One region of the Streptomyces sp. NPDC047525 genome, then DNA from elsewhere that is predicted to be linked to it. Evidence: riboswitches for the same ligand, from Rfam matches in the RefSeq annotation. Region 1 holds a riboswitch; the other holds the start of a gene.
What was found. Region 1 has a riboswitch for thiamine pyrophosphate ahead of ABZ833_RS35980 (thiamine ABC transporter substrate-binding protein). Riboswitches for the same ligand answer to the same signal wherever they lie in the genome.

Region 1 (7,558 bases):
TGCTCGAACCCGGCTCGGATTTGCTCTATGTGGGACCTCACAGGACTTGGCGAAGCAGTCAGCTTTCTGAGTTTCACGTTATTGGGTTCCCCTTCGAGTTTCAGGATATTTTGAAGTCGGAATCTATCCCGAACTACCAATATGGCGCACCGAACGGTCTTCATTTTCTGCCAGGGCTAGGGCGCAATGCTAGCTCGGCAGATGACTCCAACGCTCTAGCAAAGACTGCCATTGTCCGGCTGAATAATCAGCAACGTGAATTGGTGCACTCTCAATTCGAGGCGCAGGGTGGGCAAGTTTCTAAGGGTACGGTTCCAGACCTGCTGCTGCCGCTAAAGCAACTGGTGTCTATCCTCCTCCCGCACCTAACGCTTTCCCGCATCGACACCTCGAATGTTCAAAACATTAGAGTAGTCTTCAAGCGCTCAGATCTGGAGCAAGGGCCCGAGTTTGATATTGATGACTTGTCGTCTGGGGAGAAGGCGGCAATCTCGCTCTTCCTCCCATTTGTGGAGCGCGAGGCCAAAGTTCTGACCGGCTGCACCTATCCGGACGACCCGAATATTGTCCCAATTACTTTGGTTTTGGATGAGCCTGAAATTCATCTTCATCCACTATTGCAACTAAACGTACTTGAGTACATGCGAACTATTGCGCGTGAAGCGCGTGCGCAGTTCATTTTCGCTACGCAGTCTCCCGTTTTTCTTGACGCTCTCCAGGATGACGAACTTTACGTACTTTCTCCACCTGGTTATGTAGGAGATAATCAGTTGTCCAGGCTCAGTTCTACTGCGGAGCGCCTTGAGGTAGCGCGAGGTCTTACTGGCAGTACACACATGCTGACCCGCGGAAAGCCGATCGTCTTTGTTGAGGGGGAGTCCAGCGTAACCGGAAATAAATCCGCGGTGACAGACGAAAGGTTGATGAAGCTTCTTATCCCGGAGGTTGAGCACTGGGCGGTCGCTCCAGCGAGAAGTCGAAAGGAGGTGGTTAGTGCCACCAAATCTCTCCGCGGAGCTTCGCTGCACCTTCCCGGAATGCCGGTTTTTGGCCTCGTGGACTCAGATACTTCAGCATCAGGTATCCCTGATTTTGTTGTCGCCTGGCCCGTCGCGATGATTGAGAATTTACTTCTAGATGCAGAGCAGTTGTGGGAGCTCTTGAAGGATCACGGCCCAACAGTCGGGCTTTCCTCGCTGGCCGACGTGAGAGCATCTCTTGATGCTATTGCCTCATGTCGAGTGGAGGAGGAGGTGCGGCTTCGAATTCGTGCCGCCATGCCAGGGGCATGGATTACGACAGACAAAGTGGATCCAGATCAGGCAATCGAAGATATCGAAGATCAAGTCGCTAGCTTGAAAGCTAAGATCGCAGAGCAGAATCTACCGGATTTGACGGATTCGATTAGGGTTAGAGTAGGGGAAATCCTTAGTTCTGGAAAGGCGTTAGAGCTTTTTCACGGTAAGTCCATCCTAAAAGAATTCTATAAAAAGAATTCTTTGTCGAAGGTGTTCAGCTTCGACGGGTTCCGCGTCGCATCCGCGCAATGCTCTGCGAAGGGGGAGCGTCTCAAGCTGTTGACTGCACCCGCCATCAATCAAATCCGCTTGTATATTCCCTCTACTGGTGTAGAGGTCGCGACACGAGGAGCCCCCTCTGTCGAGCGAGATAAGTTGATCGGCGAGTTGCGGAAGCATCGCTCTGCGTGGGAAAGTGGAAATCCTACTCCTGAAGGTCGCGAACACTTGCGCCAGTCACTCGCACACTATGCAAAGACGCAGGAGCCAAAGATTGCCGCTGAGATATTTAGTCTCGCCAATGAAGTAGGAACTCCATAGCGAGTGCACGCATGTGAAGTATGGGTTCCTGTCTCGAAGGTCGAGTCACTGCGGACGAGCTCTGAGAGTGGCCTCGCCAAATCGGGACAGGAAACGCCCTGTTGTCAGCGGGCGTTCGGCGTGGCACCCAAGAGTGGTGACAGGCGTCTCACCTCCAGGGGCCGACCGCTGCGCTTTCTCCGTGACCCACTTCGCCTCTGGCACAGGTCAGCCTGCGAAGGGCCGGGCCGTCCCTGGGCCGTCCAAGGGGGGCCCACACCCACCAGCGGTGACCAACAACGACCACCACCCATAGGCCGTGACCTGGCCGGGCCCCCGGCGTCTGCGACACTGGATGGACCATGCCTGTACCCGGAGAACTCACCTTCGTCGCGCCCCGCGGAGCCAAGAAGCCGCCGCGGCATCTCGCCGACCTCACGCCCGCCGAGCGCAAGGAAGCCGTCGCCGCTGTCGGCGAGAAACCGTTTCGCGCCAAGCAGCTCTCGCAGCACTACTTCGCGCGGTACGCGCACGACCCGGAGCAGTGGACCGACATTCCCGCCGGTTCGCGGGGCAAGCTGCAGGAGGCGCTGCTTCCTGAGCTGATGTCCGTGGTGCGGCACATCAGCTGTGACGACGACACCACGCGCAAGACGCTGTGGCGCCTCTTCGACGGGACGCTCGTCGAGTCCGTGCTCATGCGCTATCCGGACCGCGTGACGATGTGCATCTCGTCGCAGGCCGGATGCGGGATGAACTGTCCGTTCTGTGCCACGGGGCAGGCCGGTCTTGACCGGAATCTGTCGACCGCCGAGATCGTGCACCAGATCGTCGACGGCATGCGTGCGTTGCGGGACGGGGAGATTCCGGGCGGGCCCGCCCGGCTCTCCAACATCGTTTTCATGGGGATGGGCGAGCCGCTCGCCAACTACAACCGCGTGACCGGAGCCATCCGCCGGCTGACGGACCCCGAGCCCGACGGGGTCGGACTCTCGCAGCGTGGGATCACCGTTTCGACCGTCGGCCTGGTGCCCGCCATCCACCGGTTCGCCGACGAGGGCTTCAAGTGCCGCCTCGCCATCTCGCTGCACGCGCCCGACGACGAGCTCCGCGACACCCTCGTACCCGTCAATACGCGGTGGAACGTGCGGGAAGTGCTGGATGCAGGCTGGGAGTACGCGGCCAAGTCCGGGCGCCGGCTGTCCATCGAGTACGCGCTGATCCGCGACATCAACGACCACGCGTGGCGCGGTGACCGGCTCGGGCGGCTGCTCAAGAACAAGCCCGTGCACGTGAACCTGATCCCGCTGAACCCGACGCCGGGTTCGAAGTGGACGGCATCCCGGCCGGAGGACGAGAAGGCCTTTGTGGATGCCATCGCCGCTCATGGGGTGCCTGTCACGGTTCGTGACACCCGTGGCCAGGAGATCGACGGGGCGTGCGGTCAGCTCGCCGCGTCCGAGCGTTAGGCTGGCCGAAACACAACTTCATAGCCGGAACACATCTTCATATTCCGACAGGGGAGCGCCACAGCGCTGAGAGTGCGGCAGCCAAGGACAGGTTGGCCGCAGACCCTCTGAACCTTGCCCGGGTCATTCCGGGTAGGAAGTTCGGTCATCACTCAAGCTGTTGCGCCCTGCCCGCGGACCGGTCCGGTCCGCGGGCAGGGCCGCGTCTCTTCCTGGTCACTCCAGGAGGAATGAATTCAGTGAGCACCACCAAGAAGAAGGTCACGGTCACCGCGGTCGCCGTCGGTCTCGGGCTTGTCGCGCTCTCCGCCTGCGGCAGCGAGTCGGCGGGCAGCGGCGGCAAGGACGACTCCAAGAGCGTCACGCTCGTCAGCCATGACTCCTTCAACGTCTCCAAGGACGTACTGAAGGAGTTCGAGAAGCGGTCCGGCTACAAGGTCAATGTTCTCAAGGACGGGGATGCCGGCGCCGCCGTGAACAAGGCGATCCTCTCCAAGGACAACCCGCAGGGCGACGTCTTCTTCGGCGTCGACAACACCCTGCTCTCCCGCGCGCTCGACAACGGACTCTTCCAGTCCTACGAGGCCAAGGGCTTGGACCAGGTCAACTCGCAGTTCCGCGTTGATCAGGGCAAGCATCGGGTGACGCCCGTCGACAGCGGTGACATCTGCGTCAACTACGACAAGAAGTACTTCGCCGACAAGAAGCTGGCGCCGCCGAAGTCCTTCGAGGATCTGACCAAGCCCGCCTACAGGGATCTCCTTGTCACCGAGAACGTCGCCACCTCGTCGCCCGGTCTCGGGTTCCTGCTCGGTACCGCAGCCCAGTACGGCGACGGCGGCTGGCAGGGCTACTGGAAGAAGCTCAAGGCCAACGGCGTCAAGGTCGTCGACGGCTGGGAGCAGGCCTACAACGAGGAGTTCTCCGGGTCTGCCGGGGGGAAGAAGGCCAAGGGTGACCGGCCCCTCGTCGTCTCGTACGCCTCGTCGCCGCCCGTCGAGGTGCTCTACGCCAAGCCGCAGCCCAAGGAGGCGCCGACCGGCGTCGCGACCGGCACCTGCTTCCGGCAGGTCGAGTACGCGGGTCTGCTCAGCAACGCCAAGAACGAGAAGGGCGGCAAGGCGCTCCTCGACTTCCTGATCAGCACCAAGTTCCAGGACGACATGCCGCTGAACATGTTCGTGAACCCGGTGCGCGAGGACGCCGAGCTGCCCGAGCTGTTCGTCAAGCACGGCGTGACGATCGACAAGCCGGAGACCATGGCTCCGAAGAAGATCGCCGACAACCGCGAGCAGTGGGTCAAGTCGTGGACCTCGCTCGTACTGAAGTAGGCAAGTCCCGTAAGGGGCGTAAGGGGCTCTCGCGTGGGAGCGCGGCTCGGCTCGGCCTGATGGCCGTGCCCGTCGCGTTCTTCGCCGTCTTCTTCGCCTATCCGGTCGCCGCGATCGTCGCGCGCGGCCTGAAGGTGGGCGGGGAGTGGCAGTTCGGGCGGATCGCCGATGTCCTCGCGCAGTCCGACGTCCGGCACGTGCTGTGGTTCACCACCTGGCAGGCGCTCGCGTCGACCGCGCTCACGCTGCTGATCGCGCTCCCCGGCGCGTACGTCTTCGCGCGCTTCGAGTTCAGGGGCAAGCAGATTCTGCGGGCGGTCGTCACGGTGCCGTTCGTGCTGCCGACGGTCGTCGTCGGGACCGCGTTCCTCGCGCTGCTCGGCCGCGGCGGTCTGCTCGACGAGATGTGGGGCGTGCGGCTCGACACGACCGTGTGGGCGATTCTGCTCGCGCACGTCTTCTTCAACTACGCCGTCGTCGTACGGACCGTCGGCGGGCTCTGGTCGCAGCTCGACCCGCGTCAGGAGGAGGCCGCGCGGATGCTCGGCGCCTCGCGGTGGACCGCCTGGCGGACGGTGACGCTGCCCGCGCTCGGTCCCGCGGTCGCCGCCGCCTCGCTCATGGTCTTCCTCTTCACCTTCACCTCCTTCGGCGTCGTGCAGATCCTCGGCGGACCCGCGTACTCGACGCTCGAAGTCGAGATCTACCGGCAGACCGCCCAGCTCCTCGACCTGTCGACGGCCGCCGTCCTGACGATCGTGCAGTTCGCGGCGGTCGGCATGATCCTCGCCGTGCACGCGTGGACCGTGCGCAGGCGGGAGACCGCACTGAAGCTGGTCGACGCCTCCGCGGTCGCGCGGCGCCCGCGCGGCGCCGGGCAATGGACGCTGCTCGCCGGAGTCATGGTCACGATCGCCGTGCTGATACTGCTGCCGCTCGGGGTGCTGATCGAGCGGTCCCTGAGCGGTCCCGGCGGCTACGGCTTCACGTACTACCAGGAGCTGACCTCGGCCGACGGGGGCGCCTTCCTCGTACCGCCGATCGAAGCGGTCTGGAATTCGCTTCAGTACGCGCTCGCCGCCACCGCCATCGCCCTGGTGATCGGCGGGCTCGCCGCCGCGGCGCTCACCCGGAAGGCCGGCCGCCTGGTGCGCGGCTTCGACGCGCTGTTGATGCTGCCGCTCGGGGTGTCCGCGGTGACGGTCGGCTTCGGGTTCCTGATCACGCTGGACAAGCCTCCGCTCGACCTGCGGTCCACGTGGATCCTGGTGCCGCTCGCGCAGGCGCTGGTGGGCGTGCCCTTCGTCGTACGCACCATGCTTCCCGTCCTGCGTGCGGTGGACGGACGCCTGCGTGAGGCGGCGGCCGTGCTCGGGGCCTCGCCGCTGCGGGCCTGGCGTGAGGTCGATCTGCCGATGGTGCGGCGGGCGCTGCTCATCGCCGCCGGGTTCGCCTTCGCCGTGTCCCTGGGGGAGTTCGGCGCGACCGTGTTCATCGCGCGGCCGGACAACCCGACGCTCCCGGTCGCGGTGGCGCGGCTGCTCGGGCGGGCGGGAGAGCTCAACTACGGGCAGGCGATGGCACTTTCGACGATCTTGATGGTGGTGTGCGCGGTGTCGCTGCTGCTGCTCGAACGGCTCCGTACCGATCGCACGACTGGGGAGTTCTGATGGGTGTGGGTGTGGGTGTGGGCAGCGGTGGTGTGGGTGCCGGTGGTGCGGGTGCTGGTGGTGCGGGGTTGCTGACCTTGGTTGATGCGACCGTGCGGTTCGGGGCGCGTGCCGTGCTCGACCGTGTCGGGCTCGCGGTCGACGAGCACGAGATCGTGTGCGTGCTCGGGCCCAGCGGCAGCGGCAAGTCGACGCTGCTGCGTGCGGTCGCCGGGCTCCAGGAGCTCGACGCCGGGCAGGTCCTGCTGGGCGGCAGGGACCAGCGTGGTGTGCCCGCGCACAAGCGCGGGGTCGGCCTGATGTTCCAGGACCACCAGCTGTTCCCGCAGCGTGACGTGGCGGGCAATGTCGCCTTCGGGCTGCGGATGCACGGGGCGTCGCGCGGCGAACAGGCCGACCGGGTAGCCGAGTTGCTCGACCTGGTGGGGCTGCCGGGTGCGCAGCGGCGGGCCGTGGCCTCGCTCTCCGGCGGAGAGCAGCAGAGGGTCGCCCTGGCGCGTGCGCTCGCGCCGAGGCCGCGCCTGCTCATGCTCGACGAGCCGCTCGGTCAGCTCGACCGGTCGCTCCGGGAGCGGCTTGTCGTCGAACTCCGTGAGCTGTTCGACGAGTTGGGCACGACCGTGCTCGCGGTCACGCACGACCAGGGCGAGGCCTTCGCCCTCGCGGACCGGGTCGTGGTGATGCGGGAGGGGCGGATCGCCCAGTCCGGTACGCCTCTTGAGGTCTGGCAGCATCCGGCGGACGAGTTCGTGGCGCGTTTCCTCGGCTTCGACAACGTCGTCGACGCGACGGTGGCCGGTGAGGTGGCGGACACCGTCTGGGGCAAGGTTCCGGTGCCGGAGGACGCGGCGGACGGGCGGTGCAGGCTCCTTGTGCGGCCTGCCGGGGTGCGGCTCGTGCCCGCCGATGAGGGGCTGCCGTGCGCGGTGACGGCGCGTACCTTCCGGGGCACCCATGTCGCCGTTCATCTGGAACCCCGGGTGGGGCCGCGCCTTGAGGCGGCCTGTGCGTTGCGGGATGCGCCTGGGGTGGGGGAGACGGTGGGGGTCGCGTTTGATGCGGGGGATGTTGTGGTGCTGGGCTGAGGTGGGTCGTGGCGTTCGTGTCTGTGGGGGTGGGCTGCGGCTTTAATGCGGTGTGGGTGGGCCGGGGATCTGCCTAGGGTTCGGGCCATGACGACACCCATGACGACGATGGAGTACGACCGCCACCGCGCCGAAGTCGCGGTCCAGCTGGGCCTCTTGAGGGGCACGTTGGCCGGGGCGGATCTT
Region 2 (7,558 bases), on a different contig from region 1:
GTCGCCGGGTGCATCGATGAAGACGGCGCCGGTCTCGGCCATCCGCTCGACCGCATACGCCGGGTCGAGCAGTGCCTCGGGAGTGTGGATGCCCGGCGTGACGGCGTCGCCGCGCAGTCCGAGCAATCGCTCGATGCCCAGGGCGATGCCGAGTGCGGTCAAGGGGCGCTGCCCTGCCGGATGGGCCAGATAGCTACTCGTACTGATCGGCACACCCCCTCGGTCTGCGCCCTCGATGTCGATCCGGACCTCGAAGGACGCGGGTTCGCCGCGACGTCGGCCGGCGGATTCGCCGACGGCGAAGTCGAAGCGGACATTGGGCGCGTCCGTCGCGAGGGCGAGACTTGGTACGTCGAGGATGGCGATGCTCTGGCCGGGCAGGACGGTGCCGTCGGTACTGCGTACATCCGTCTGGGCGTCGGGGCCGTTGATCCAGGTGAAGACGCCGTCTCGGCGCACCATTCCCGCCGAGGTGGCGGTGGACCACCGCTGTAGATCCGCAACTCCCGCGGGCCCGCCGGTGTCCAGTTCGTCCAGGACGGCACTGATCCGGATGGTGTGGACCCGGTCGAACTGCCGGGCCGAGTGCAGTGCCGCGAGGACGACGGTACCGGCGCAGTAGTGGCTGGCTACCAGGATCGGGGCGGCGCCTGCTCGTTGGGCGCCCGCGACGACCTCCGGCGCGATGTCTGTCAGGCCGCTGGAGATGCTGAGGTACGGCAGCCCGCGATGCTGCGCGTACCGCAGACCGTGCAAGTGGTCGTCCCATAGCGCGGCGACCACCGCGGAGCAGTGGAGATCGGCCGGGAGGCCGAGATCGCTGCGTCGCAGGTCGGTGGTCACGGCCGTTGCGGCGCCCAGTTCGTCGGCCACCCGCTGGGCACGCTCGAGGTCACGGCCCGCGATCGTCAGCGGCAGTGCCGGGTGCCATTGGCGCAGGAGGGCAGCGGCCCCCGCGCCCGCCTGACCCGTACCACCCAATATCAGTACCGATTCCGACTGTCCCACGGTGGGTTCCCCTCACATCACATCCATGAAGCTACATTTTGTAACCTACGTTTTGTAGCTTAGATTCGGACGTGAACGCAAGGGAGGACCATGGCCACCACACCGACCCGCCTGTCCAAGCCGGCCAGGCGGGAGCAACTGCTCGACACCGCCATGGCGATCGTGCGCACCCACGGGACGGACGGTCTGACGCTGGTCACCCTCGCGGAAGCAGCCGGGGTGAGCAGACCCATCACATACGGCCACTTCGCCACCCGCCCGGGCCTGCTGCTCGCGCTCTACCGACGCCTCGACGAACGCCACCGGGCCGCGATCACACACGTGTTGCAGGCTGCCGTACCCGACGCCGGCGAGGTCGCCCACGTCATCAGCACCGCCTACTTCGCCTGCGCCACCGACATGCCGGAGCTCAGCGCCATTTCCGCCGCGCTGAAAGGGAACCCGGAAATGGAGGCGGTCCAGCACGAGTTGACGGACAGCTACACGGACTTGATGGCCACGGCGCTGCTGCCGTACTCCGACCTCCCGCCCCAAGCCCTCCGGCTGCACTGCGTCGGCATGCTGGGCGCGGCCGAGGCGATCGCCGCCGAGCTGAACCGAGAACGGGCAACCGACGGCGAAGCGGTCACCACGCTGACCGACCTCATCCTGGGCGGCCTCGACGCGAAGGCCGACCGTTAGGGCCTCAATGGAAAAGGCCCCCGGGCCAGGGGCTTTGGCTTCCGTTCCAGTGGCCGTCACAACACCCCAGTTCAGGGGACGCGATGGACTTCAAGATCCGGGATATCCGGACGGTGGCTCGGGGCCGCACGAAACTGCTGCGTGAGCGGGAGGCATACTTCCAGCTCATGCAGCAGGGCCTGAGCAACAACGAGGCATGCCGGATCGGCGGCATCAATCCGAAGACCGGGAGCCGATGGCGCAAGGGTCGCAGCGCCAGTCAGAGCCGTATCCGCGACCCCGTAATGATGATCAGTGAGCGTCCTGCTGAAGCGCAGAAGACCGAGAAAAGTTCCTGGCCGCTGGGAGGGGGATTTGATCATCGGCACAGACAACGGCTCCGCCATCGGAACCCTGGCCGAACGCTCCACCCGCTACGTGATGCTCTTGCGCCTGCCGAACGACCGAGCAACCGAGCTCGTTCGCGACGCTCCAGTCGAGACGGTCAAGACCCTGCCGCCCATCTGAAACGATCCCTGACCTGGGACCAGGGCAGCGAGCTCCAGCGCACACACCCCATACCTCGCGCCACGGCTCCCGAAAGCAACCTCAGCCTGATACTCCAACTCTGCGCCTTCGCCAACGAATCCGGCGCCAACCATGTGAAGGACTGGATGATTCCGGTGGAAGACCAATGCCCTGGTTAGTTGCTCGTCCACCAGGCCGCCCCGGCTCCGGCGGCCGTGGTGATCAGCGAGACGAGACACACAGGCACACGCTGCACGGTTAAATGCAGCCCGCCAGAGCGCAGGTAGAGGAAGCGACACGACGCCATGACGCGGCGCCTCCGGTCGCACCAGCACTTCGATATCAGCAAGGGAACCCTTCCGTGACCGAACACATCGCTCGGCATGACCTGTCGGCAGGACCTGACGCCGAGCAGTTGGCGGAGCGCCTCAGCGCACACTTGGTGAACGGCATCGATCACCTTGCGGACTCCGCTGGTTCCGCGAGCCTGATCGACTCACATTTCGACACCGGGCTTCTGGTGTTGCGTGCTCGCTGTGTCGTCGATCCCCGAGCGGCGGCGTCGGAGACGTGGGAGGCCACGGTCAATGCGATGCAGCTGGGGTCAGCCTTGTTCGCCGTGACGGCGGCGGGCGAGGGGTCCGTCGAGTGCCGTATCAACCGGAAGATGCGGACGCTTCCGGCCTTGGGCTTGATGCCAACTGCCGATGCGGGAAACTGGCTGATGGCGTTCTGGCTGGCCATCATCTGCCGTGATCAGCCGCGAATGACGCAGCTGTGCGAGATCCCCTTGGAGCGACTGCGCGCACGCGAGGGAAAGTACGACGAGTACATCTATCACTGGGTAGACACCCTGCAGACATACTGGCTGCGCCGGCCTGGGTTGGTGGAGAAACTCACCGCTACGTTCCAGGCGTCGGATCCTGCCGTCGCGCGAATCGCCCCGCGAGATCTATTGGACGGCCTGCTCTACCCACCGATCAACCTCTTTTACCACTTCGTGCGCAAGGACGAGGAGGGGTTCAGTCCCGCCCTATTGGAAGCCTTGAAGCTGCACAAGAGTTACTGGACGCTGAACGAGGATCGGGAAGCGGACATTGATGGAAGCGTCGCTTTGGGGCCGCTGGCTATCGCTTGCCTTGCCTACGACGGGGGAATTCCGATTGCCGTCGAGTCGGAGTACTTGCCGAAGCATCTGTTGCAGCACGGCTGGTTGGGCGAGTTCCCCACGTGACGCCGGTTAGCCGTCAGCGTCTCTCTCATGGACTTCCCGCTGACAGAGCCGCAGTTGAGCCCTTGGTTCCGGGCGGAGAGGCCGGGTGGCAGAAGGTCTCAGACTGCGACGGAGAGCAGGTCCACCACGAAGACGAGTGTCGAGCCCGCCGGGATCAACGGCGAGGGTGACTGGTTGCCGTAGCCGAGGCGCGGCGGAACGATGATCTCGCGCCGGCCGCCGACCTTCATCCCTCTGACACCGCGGTCCCAGCCCTTGATGACCTTGCCACCGCCCACGGCGAACTTGAACGACTGGCCCCGGTCCCACGAGGCGTCGAATTCCTTACCGGACTCGAAAGTGACCCCGACGTAGTGAACCCGGACAACCCTGCCCGGCTTCGCCTCAAGCCCGTCCCCCACCACGAGGTCACGGATGGTCAGTTCGGTGGGAGCCTCACCCTCCGGAAGGTCGATCCCAGGCTTCGACAGTTCACTCATAGCAGCCTCCTTCACTCACCGTTGAAAGTCCTCACACAAGCCCTGGCAGAGGCCGACCGCCTCCCACTCGCGGCGCAATTCGACGTAGACCAGCGTCGCGTTCGCGTCCAGGGCGTCCCACACTAGCTCCGCGACGGCAGCGATCTGGGTCATACCGGAGTGTGTTCCGCATGCACGACGGGACATGGCTGGTGAAGGTGAAAAGCGGCTACGACGAGACGCACTTCCGCGTAAGCACAGGCGAGCTTGTCCTCATGGAAGAGGAGATCAAGGGGCAGGATCCGCCCGCAACTTGCAGGAAGGGCCTCAAAGGGCTTTTCGGACGCTGAACTCCCCGGTCCGAGCGAGTCGACTGAAGCTGGCCCGACAAGCCCCGGAACACGCGGACACCGTTGCACAGCTCCACCGTTCGAGACGCCGCAGCGCAGGGGGGCGACCGGAGATGCATTACGGGACAGCCCTTAAGTGACTCGGCCGGGGCCGCGCACCTGCAGCGGACACTGGGGCCCCGGCATCCCGTCCTCCCCGCCCGCCCTAGGGGCGCCGCCCGCTCGCTCCATGGAGGGAAGACGAATGGGCGCGGGGACACCCGGGGAGCCATTGTGTCCCCGCGCCGTGCGGCCGCCGTCGATTTCCGACCATCGGTGGTGGCTGCACCCACCACCGGCCATCTCATCTCCCTCCTCACGGAGAGGAGAGAGTCCTTCTCCTACGGAGCGCGGAGAAGATGGCGGGCAGGAGCCTGCTCACCGCCCGGCATCCACCGGGCCGTCCGCGGCGAGGGCCGCGCGCAGCGCGCACAGACTGGCCAGGTCCGCGTCCCGCACGAACCGCTCCATCAACACGCCGGCCCGCCAGTAGCTCACCTCACGGACCGCATCCACGATCTCCGCGATCACCGCGCCCTGTTCAGCCGACGAAGCCCTCATCAGGACACCTTCTCCAAGGGAAGGGAGCACCAGAACCCGGAGGGATCCCACCCCCCACTCTCCTCCCTCCGACGGGCCGATTACCGGAATGGGCCCTGCTAGTTGCCACGTTGGCGTACGCGGATCACGAACCGGCACTTACCTTGCCGTTCAACCTCGGCGTGAGGTGAGTCGAGCGAGTGACTCCGTGGGCCAGCAGAGCCACTCGAGAAGAGGGCTAGTGACCACGAACCAGTGGACGCTGATTAGGCCTTGCTTCTTGTCCAGGATCAGTGGGGCTTCATCCCGGTAGACGTAGCGGAGGTATCGGCGACGGACCAGCGCTCCGGCTATCAGAAGCACTGGCGAGGCCACAAGGATGGCCACCGGGACCGAGGTCCTTGCGGTGGCGAGCTTCGCCTTCTCCTCGTATCGCATGCGCTCAGTGTGCTGATTGGAGCAGCACTGTCGTTGCCCGTCTTTCGGAGCGCGCTCGGCGCTCCAGCGGGATCTCGCACAGCTGCTGCCATCTGCTGCTCGCGGCAGATGACAGCCGGCCAGAATGCCTCCAACCAGGTGCCCGCATCTGCTGACGGCCTCGAGCCGATGGCTCGCAGGCTGCGCGCCATGCGGTCGATGACGCATTCCTGGGCCCGTGCTCATCGGCGAAGGCCGTGACGGTCGGGCTCGACGTGGCCGCCGTCGGCCTGCCACACCGGTTCCGCGTAGATCTCTGCGCCAATCGTAGGCAGATCTCCTTGGGGATGCCTTCGACGGCAGCCGCGCTGCCTGGTCGGCGAGCGGGGAAGCAGCAGCGGCATCTCGGCCCCGCTCCCCAGCACGCGCCAGGCGCCGCTCTTTCTGTCCGGGAGGTCGGCCTGGCAGGTTGGCACGTACCGGTCCAGGTGGCGATGCGGTGTCGCAGGAGGTCCAGTACCTGGGCATGGCCCTCCACCACACCGCTTGCGGCAGCAGTCGATGCGGACAGGTCTCGGCCTGGTGGCCAAGGGGTCCCTCGTCAGTTCCGCCAACAGATCCGTGTCGTTTCGTGAGGTACCCGAGTGCGAACTCCTGTTCCTGAAGGAGGTACATTGCGTAGCGACCACCGCGGGAGCTCGGGAGTAGCCGGGCTGAGAGGGCGGACGGGACTTGATCCCCTTTCCGCCGACCGCATGAACCTGGACCGGGTAATGCCGGCGTAGGAAGGGTGTTGACGATGGATACTGCCTCCGTACCTGCCCGGCACGGCACTGCCGTTTCCCGTGATGCCGTGGCGGATGTGATCGCGTCCCTGCGGACCTCCGCACCCCTTGTGCACTGCCTGACCAACGTCGTGGTGTCGCAGTTCACCGCGAACGTGCTGCTCGCGGCGGGGGCTGCCCCCGCGATGGTGCACAGCGCGGAGGAGGCCGGAGCGCTGGCCCGGGTGGCCGGGGGTGTCCTGGTCAACCTGGGAACGGTGACGTCCGTGACGGCGGCGGCGATGCGCGTCGCGGTCACAGAAGCGGCCGGGGCGGGGCGGCCGTGGGTGCTCGACCCGGTGGCGGTCGGCCCGCTGCCCTGGCGCACCGAGCTCGCCCACGAACTGCTGGAGAGCGCACCTCCGGCGGTCGTTCGCGGCAATGCTTCCGAGATCCTGGCCCTGGACGGCGGCACGGGCGGGCGCGGCGTGGACAGCACGGACGCCCCCGATGCCGCGCTGGCCGCGGCAGGCGCGCTGGCCCGGCGCTACGGCTGCGCGGTCGCGGTGAGCGGTCCGGAGGACGTCCTCACGGACGGGACGCGAGTGGTGCGCCTGGCCAACGGGCACCCGCTGCTGGCTCTGGTGACGGGAACGGGCTGCTCACTCGGCGCCCTGGTGGCCGCCTGCACAGCCGTCACCGGCGACGCTCTGCTGGCCGCCACTGCCGCGACCGGCCTGCTCACCGTGGCCGCGGAGGACGCCGCCACCCGCTCTGCGGGGCCCGGCACGTTCGCGGTCGCCCTGATCGACGCGCTGTACGAGCTCAGCCCTGAGCGGCTCGCCGAGGCTCTCAACCTGCGCTGAGCATGCGCGTACTGCGGGTCCTGCGTGAGCAGCGGCCTGGACACCACCCGCTGCAAAGGACCCGCCCGCCCTGGGGCGGCGCCCCCAGCACCGAGTCTGGCTGCCCTGTCCCCCATCTCGCGCCTGTGAACAACTCAAGGTCCGTGCACGTCAGGGCCTGCCCTTCCCCCGTACCTCCCGATGCGTTTCCCCCGCTTTTCCCCGGCCGGGAGACCCCAAGGAGTAACCCATGCGACCTCCTCTCGACCTGTCCCTGTATCTCGTGACCGACACCGGACTCTGCGGCCACCGCGGTGTCGGCCCTACCGTTGCAGCGGCCGTCAAGGGCGGCGTCACCGCCGTCCAGTTGCGTGATCCGGACGCGGACGCCCGCACGCTGTTCTCGCTCGGCCGGGTGATCCAGGCCGAACTCGCGGGCACTGGTGTCCCCTTGATCGTCAACGATCGCCTGGACGTGGCTGTCTGGCTGGACGCGGACGGCGTCCACCTCGGGCAGCGGGACGTCTCCCCCGAGACCGCCCGGTGCCAGCTCGGTCCCGATGCGTACATCGGCCTGTCCGTCAGCCGTCCCGAGCAGCTGGCGCACGTGCCGGACGCCGTCGACCACCTCGGTGTCGGTCCGGTGTTCCCGCAGTCCACCAAGCCGGACGCGGACGTCCCGCTCGGTCTGGGCGGCCTGGCCCAGATCGTTCGG

Region 2: it holds a riboswitch for thiamine pyrophosphate, as region 1 does, so the genes downstream of both, thiM (hydroxyethylthiazole kinase) here and ABZ833_RS35980 (thiamine ABC transporter substrate-binding protein) in region 1, are expected to answer to the same signal.

The regions. Positions count from the first base shown of each region.
Region 1 covers NZ_JBEYTL010000017.1:90,689-98,246, forward strand. The annotation lists gene ABZ833_RS35970 (AAA family ATPase) at 1-1,838, shown strand, start outside; gene rlmN (23S rRNA (adenine(2503)-C(2))-methyltransferase RlmN) at 2,180-3,286, shown strand; TPP riboswitch at 3,326-3,443, shown strand; gene ABZ833_RS35980 (thiamine ABC transporter substrate-binding protein) at 3,517-4,617, shown strand; gene ABZ833_RS35985 (iron ABC transporter permease) at 4,677-6,287, shown strand; gene ABZ833_RS35990 (ABC transporter ATP-binding protein) at 6,287-7,372, shown strand; gene ABZ833_RS35995 (maleylpyruvate isomerase family mycothiol-dependent enzyme) at 7,472-7,558, shown strand, end outside.
Region 2 covers NZ_JBEYTL010000018.1:79,678-87,235, reverse strand. The annotation lists gene ABZ833_RS36845 (saccharopine dehydrogenase) at 1-1,008, opposite strand, end outside; gene ABZ833_RS36840 (TetR/AcrR family transcriptional regulator) at 1,099-1,689, shown strand; partial or broken gene ABZ833_RS36835 (IS30 family transposase) at 1,941-2,231, shown strand; gene ABZ833_RS36830 (immunity 49 family protein) at 2,558-3,430, shown strand; gene ABZ833_RS36825 (FKBP-type peptidyl-prolyl cis-trans isomerase) at 3,529-3,909, opposite strand; gene ABZ833_RS36820 (hypothetical protein) at 3,925-4,062, opposite strand; gene ABZ833_RS36815 (hypothetical protein) at 4,080-4,238, shown strand; gene ABZ833_RS36810 (hypothetical protein) at 4,656-4,838, opposite strand; TPP riboswitch at 5,915-6,040, shown strand; gene thiM (hydroxyethylthiazole kinase) at 6,088-6,864, shown strand; gene thiE (thiamine phosphate synthase) at 7,094-7,558, shown strand, end outside.